Variovorax paradoxus: one gene and its partner. The protein of the gene in region 1 interacts with the protein of each later gene in a pairwise test. Links are inferred from orthologs where the notes say so. Each region holds a gene or a part of one and is shown on either strand. Other genes may lie near its edges.

What was found. The genes of interacting proteins can lie anywhere in the genome.
Region 2: the proteins of cysM (region 1) and accC interact in binary tests that used the Escherichia coli proteins (3 or more experiments, as listed by UniProt). The link is inferred for Variovorax paradoxus from one-to-one orthologs.

The regions. Positions count from the first base shown.
Region 1 is NZ_CP046622.1:1,423,557-1,426,479, forward strand. Bases 72-2,922 are described here. They hold cysM (cysteine synthase CysM), read left to right. Parts: upstream 72-971; coding sequence 972-1,874; downstream 1,875-2,922. Other genes in these bases: GOQ09_RS06590 (SDR family oxidoreductase), read left to right, coding at 72-829; GOQ09_RS06605 (NUDIX domain-containing protein), read left to right, coding at 1,884-2,462; GOQ09_RS06610 (sulfurtransferase TusA family protein), read left to right, coding at 2,452-2,679; galU (UTP--glucose-1-phosphate uridylyltransferase GalU), read right to left, coding at 2,734-2,922. Outside these bases: more of GOQ09_RS06590, read left to right, coding at 1-71; more of galU, read right to left, coding at 2,923-2,923. UniProt on the Escherichia coli protein: Two cysteine synthase enzymes are found. Both catalyze the same reaction. Cysteine synthase B can also use thiosulfate in place of sulfide to give cysteine thiosulfonate as a product.
Region 2 is NZ_CP046622.1:969,559-972,447, forward strand. What follows is about bases 31-2,847. They hold accC (acetyl-CoA carboxylase biotin carboxylase subunit), read left to right. Parts: upstream 31-672; coding sequence 673-2,022; downstream 2,023-2,847. Other genes in these bases: GOQ09_RS04485 (TlpA family protein disulfide reductase), read left to right, coding at 31-110; accB (acetyl-CoA carboxylase biotin carboxyl carrier protein), read left to right, coding at 209-670; prmA (50S ribosomal protein L11 methyltransferase), read left to right, coding at 2,045-2,847. In the rest of the region: more of GOQ09_RS04485, read left to right, coding at 1-30; more of prmA, read left to right, coding at 2,848-2,889. UniProt on the Escherichia coli protein: This protein is a component of the acetyl coenzyme A carboxylase complex; first, biotin carboxylase catalyzes the carboxylation of the carrier protein and then the transcarboxylase transfers the carboxyl group to form malonyl-CoA.

The sequences.
Region 1 (2,923 bases):
TCTGCGCGGCCGCATGCAGCTGGTGGCGCTCACTTCATCGGCCGAGCGGGTGCAGGCGTTGCGGGCGGCCGGCGTCCGTCCGCTCGTGGGCAATCTCGACGACCCGGCCACGCTTCGCCGCCTGGCCGGCGTGGCCACCCGCGTGCTGCATCTGGCCCCGCCCGCACGCGACGGCGGCGCCGCCTGGTGGCGCGACCAGCGCACCACCGCCCTGGCGCGTGCACTGCGGCTGCGTTCTGCACCGCTCGCATTCGTCTATGGCTCCACCAGCGGCGTTTACGGCGACTGCGGCGGTGCGCGCGTGAGCGAAACACGCACGGTGCGGCCCGATACGCCCCGTGCCCACCGCCGCGTGGACGCCGAGCGCGCCGTGCGCTGGCTCGGCCGCAGCGCGGGCGTGCGCGCGAGCATCCTGCGCATTCCGGGCATCTACGCGCCCGACAGGGAGGGCGGCACACCGCGCCAGCGGCTGCAGCGCGGCACGCCCGTGCTGCGGCGCGAGGACGACGTGTTCACCAGCCACATTCACGCCGACGATCTTGCGCGCGCCTGCGTGGCGGCGCTGTTCCGGGGCCGGCCGCAACGCATCGTGCACGCCGCCGACGACACCGAGCTGCGCATGGGCGACTACATCGACCTGGCTGCGGACATGTACGGCATGCCCCGCCCGCCGCGCGTGGCGCGCGACGAAGCCGAGCGCCAGTTGCCGCTGCAATTGCTGAGTTTCATGGGGGAATCGCGCCGGCTCGACAACACCCGGCTCAAGCGCGAACTGCGCGTGCGGCTTGCGCACCCGACGGTGCATACAGGGCTGCGCGAGGCGGCCTGAATGCGCGTCAAAAATATGGTGCCCGGGGCCGGAATCGAACCGGCACACCTTTCGGTGGGGGATTTTGAGTCCCCTGCGTCTACCAATTTCACCACCCGGGCACATCCGGAAGGAAGCCCAAAATTATGGCACAGTGGCTGCCATGAATTATCCGACGATCGAAGACGCCATCGGCAAGACCCCCCTGGTGGCACTGCAACGCATCGATGCCGCCGAAAACGCCAAGCGCGGCAACGTGATCCTCGGCAAGCTGGAAGGCAACAATCCCGCCGGTTCGGTCAAAGACCGGCCCGCGCTCTCGATGATCAAGCGCGCCGAGGAGCGCGGTGAAATCAAGCCTGGCGACACGCTGATCGAAGCCACTTCGGGCAACACCGGTATTGCGCTGGCCATGGCCGCCGCCATCAAGGGCTACCGCATGGTGCTGATCATGCCGGAGGACTTGTCCGTGGAACGCGCCCAGACCATGAAGGCTTTTGGCGCCGAACTGGTGCTCACGCCCAAGAGCGGCGGCATGGAATACGCGCGAGACCTCGCCGAGCAGATGGTGGCGCAGGGCAAGGGCAGGGTGCTCGACCAGTTCGCCAACGCCGACAACCCGCGCATCCACTACGAGACGACCGGCCCCGAGATCTGGGCCGACACCAAGGGCAAGATCACGCATTTCGTGAGCGCCATGGGCACCACCGGCACCATCACCGGCGTTTCGCGCTTCCTCAAGGAAAAGAACTCCGCGGTGCGCATCATCGGTGCGCAGCCGGCCGAGGGCTCGCGCATTCCGGGCATTCGCAAATGGCCGGCCGAATACCTGCCCAAGATCTACGACGCGAGCCGGGTCGACGAAGAAATCAGCGTGAGCCAGGACAACGCCGAAGAAATGTGCCGGCGCCTCGCGCGCGAAGAGGGCATCTTCGGTGGCATTTCCGCGGCCGGTGCGCTGTGGGTGGCGCTCGAGGTTGCAAAGACGGTCGAAAACGCCACCATCGTGTTCGTCGTGTGCGACCGCGGCGACCGTTATCTTTCGACCGGCGTATTCCCCGCCTGACAGAAGTCCATGCCCCATCCCAAGTTCTGCCAGGCCTGCGCCACGCCGCTCGAATGGATCGCGCTGATGGAAGACGGCGGCGCCAAGGAGCGCCTGCGCTGCCCCAACTGCGGCCACACCCACTGGAACAACCCCACGCCCGTGCTCGCGGCCATCGTCGAATACCGCGGCCAGGTGCTTCTGGCGCGAAACGCCGCCTGGCCGGTGAAGATGTACGCGCTGATCACCGGCTTCATGGAGGCCGGCGAAACGCCTGAAGAAGGCATTGCGCGCGAGGTGAAGGAAGAAACCAACCTCGACGTGAGCGCAACCAAGCTCGTGGGCGCGTACGACTTCCAGCGCATGAACCAGATCATCATCGCGTACCACGTCGTGGCCGACGGCGAGGTGAGGCTCTCGCCCGAACTGCTGGACTATCGCCTCTACGACTTGCCCGATCTCAAGTGCTGGCCCGCCGGCACCGGCTATGCGCTGGCCGACTGGCTGCGCACCCGGGGGCACGAGCCGGTTTTCTTCACCGCGGCGGAAAACGAAGAGCGGCGGCGCGGCCTGAACTTGCCGCCCGAGGAGCCGAAGCATGCAAATTGATCGCGAACTCGACACGCGGGGCCTGAACTGCCCGCTGCCCATTCTCAAGGCGAAGAAATCGCTCAACGACATGGCCAGCGGCCAGTTGTTGAAGGTGGTGTCGACCGACCCCGGCTCGTTGCGCGACTTTCAGGCCTTTTCGCGGCAGACCGGCAATGAACTGGTCGAGCAGCAGACCGTCGGCAGCGATTTCATCCACGTGCTGAAGCGGCGCTGAGCAGCAAAAAGCCGACCGGCAAAAGAAAAGGGCCCCGTGGGGCCCTTTCGTCTTTCAGAGCTCCAGGCTCTTCAGGTATTCGCGGAACTGCCCGCCCACCTCCGGGTGCGCCAGCGCAAGCTCCACCGAAGCCTGCAGAAAGCCTTCCTTGCTGCCGCAGTCGTAGCGGATGCCCTTGTAGGCATAGGCGTAGACCGATTCCTTCGTCATCAGCGACGCAATGCCGTCCGTGAGCTGGATCTCG
Region 2 (2,889 bases), 450 kb from region 1 along the record:
TGCCGTTCACATTGGTTCTTACGGGCGCGGGGACCGTGGCGGCTCGTAAAATGGGCAAGCTCGAGCCCACCGATCTGGACACTTGGCGACGTGAACTCGTTCACGGTTAGAATCAGATACACCTCGGCATTCGCCGCCAATCGCTAAAGATCGACGATTTTTGGCCAAGTTACATCCTAATGACCGGCAAAGTCGGCACTGGAGCCTCATGGATCTGCGCAAACTCAAGACACTGATCGACCTGGTGTCTGAATCCAATATTTCCGAACTGGAAATCACCGAAACCGAAGGCAAGGTTCGCATCGTCAAGGGCGGCGGCGCTGCCCCGGTGCAATATGTTCAGACCGTGGCGGCTCCTGCCGCTGCTCCCGCCGCCGGTGCGCCTGCGGCGCCCGCGCTTGCTGCTGCCGCGCCGGCAGCCGAAGCCGCCCCCACCGGGCACGCAGTCAAGTCGCCGATGGTCGGCACCTTCTATCGTTCGTCCAGCCCTGGCGCACCGGCCTTTGTCGAAGTCGGCAGCAAGGTCAACGAGGGCGACACCGTCTGCATCATCGAAGCGATGAAGATCCTCAACGAAATCGAAGCGGACAAGTCCGGCACGATCACTCAGATCCTCGGCGAAAACGGTCAGGCAGTCGAATACGGCCAGCCGCTGTTCATCATCGAGTGACCATGTTCAAGAAGATCCTGGTTGCAAACCGGGGGGAAATTGCCCTCCGGATCCAGCGCGCCTGCAGCGAGCTCGGCATCAAGGCCGTGATGGTCTATTCCGAAGCGGACCGGGACGCAAAGTACGTCAAGCTCGCGCAGGAGGCCGTGTGCATCGGCCCGGCACCGTCGTCGCTGAGCTATCTCAACATGCCGGCGATCATTTCGGCGGCCGAGGTCACCGACGCCGAAGCCATCCATCCCGGCTACGGTTTCCTGAGCGAAAACGCCAACTTCGCCGAGCGCGTGGAGCAAAGCGGGTTCCAGTTCATCGGCCCGACGCCCGACAACATCCGCACGATGGGTGACAAGGTCTCGGCCAAGCAGGCCATGATCAAGGCCGGCGTGCCTTGCGTGCCCGGCTCCGAGGGCGAGCTCTCCGACGACGCCGCCACCAACAAGCGCATTGCGCGCGCCATCGGCTACCCGGTCATCATCAAGGCCGCCGGCGGCGGCGGTGGCCGCGGCATGCGCGTGGTGCACACCGAAGCGGCACTGGTCAACGCGATCCAGATGACCAAGGCGGAAGCCGGCGCTGCGTTCAACAATCCGGCCGTGTACATGGAGAAGTTTCTCCAGAACCCGCGCCACGTTGAAATCCAGATCCTGGCCGACAAGCACAAGAACGCGGTCTACCTGGGCGAGCGCGACTGCTCCATGCAGCGGCGCCACCAGAAGGTGATCGAGGAATCGCCGGCCCCCGGCATTCCGCGCAAGCTGATCGAGAAGATCGGCGAGCGTTGCGCCGCGGCCTGCAAGAAAATCGGCTACCGCGGCGCGGGTACCTTCGAGTTCCTGTATGAAAACGGCGAGTTCTATTTCATCGAGATGAACACGCGCGTGCAGGTGGAGCACCCGGTGACCGAGTTCACCACAGGCATCGACATCGTGAAGACGCAGATCATGGTGGCGGCGGGCGAAAAGCTCCCGTTCACGCAGCGCCAGATCGAAATGCGCGGCCACGCCATCGAGTGCCGCATCAACGCCGAAGACGCCTGGAAGTTCACGCCGTCGCCGGGCCGCATCACCATGTGGCACCCGCCGGGCGGCCCCGGGGTGCGCGTCGATTCGCATGCGTACACCAACTACTTCGTGCCGCCTAACTACGACTCGATGATCGGCAAGATCATTGTGTATGGCGACACGCGCGAGCAGGCCATGGCGCGCATGCGCACGGCGCTGAACGAAACCGTGATCGAAGGCATCCAGACCAACATTCCGCTTCACCGCGAACTGATGGTCGACGCCAAGTTCATGAGCGGCGGCACCAACATCCACTACCTGGAAGAGTGGCTCGCTGCCCACAAGCGCTGAACAGAGAGCACCGGACGCCACCATGTTTGAACTTCGCCTGATGGCGCCGGAAGACCGGGTCGAAATGCTCAGTGATGCGCTCGACGCACTCGATGCGCTGAGCGTTTCGGTGGAAGACGCCGATGCGCAGACCGATGCCGAGCAGGCGCTGTTCGGCGAGCCCGGCATGCCGCCGCCCAAGGAGGGCTGGCAGCGGTCGCGCGTCATTGCGCTGTTTGCCGACGAAGCACTCGCAAACGAGGCCGCATCGGTGCTCGCGCTGCAAGACTTCTTCGAAGGTTGCGAGGTGCTCGGCGTGGCGCCGGTGCCCGATCAAGACTGGGTGCGGCTCACGCAGTCGCAATTCGCGCCGGTCGAGATCACGCCCGAGTTCTGGATCGTGCCCACGTGGCATGAGCCGCCCGAGCAAGCCAGGCAGTTGATCAGGCTGGACCCGGGGCTTGCCTTCGGCACCGGCACGCATCCCACCACCCGCATGTGCCTGCGCTGGATTGCGAAGCAGGGCGAGGGTGCATTCAGAAACCAGCGCGTGCTCGACTACGGCTGCGGCTCCGGCATTCTTGCCATTGGCGCGGCCAAGTTCGGCGCGCTCGATATCGACGCCGTGGACATCGACGAGGCCGCCGTTTCGTCGACGCGCCTCAATGCCGAAGCCAATGGTGTGCGCCTGAATGCCGGCCTGCCGGAAGCGGCGAAAGGCAGCTACGACACGGTACTGGCCAACATCCTCGCGACGCCGCTCAAGGTGCTTGCGCCCTTGCTGCGCAGCCACGTGGCGCCGGGCGGATCGCTGGTGCTCGCAGGCATTCTCGAGCGGCAGGCCGACGAGCTGAAGCAGGCCTATGCGCCTTATGCCGCGCTCGAGGT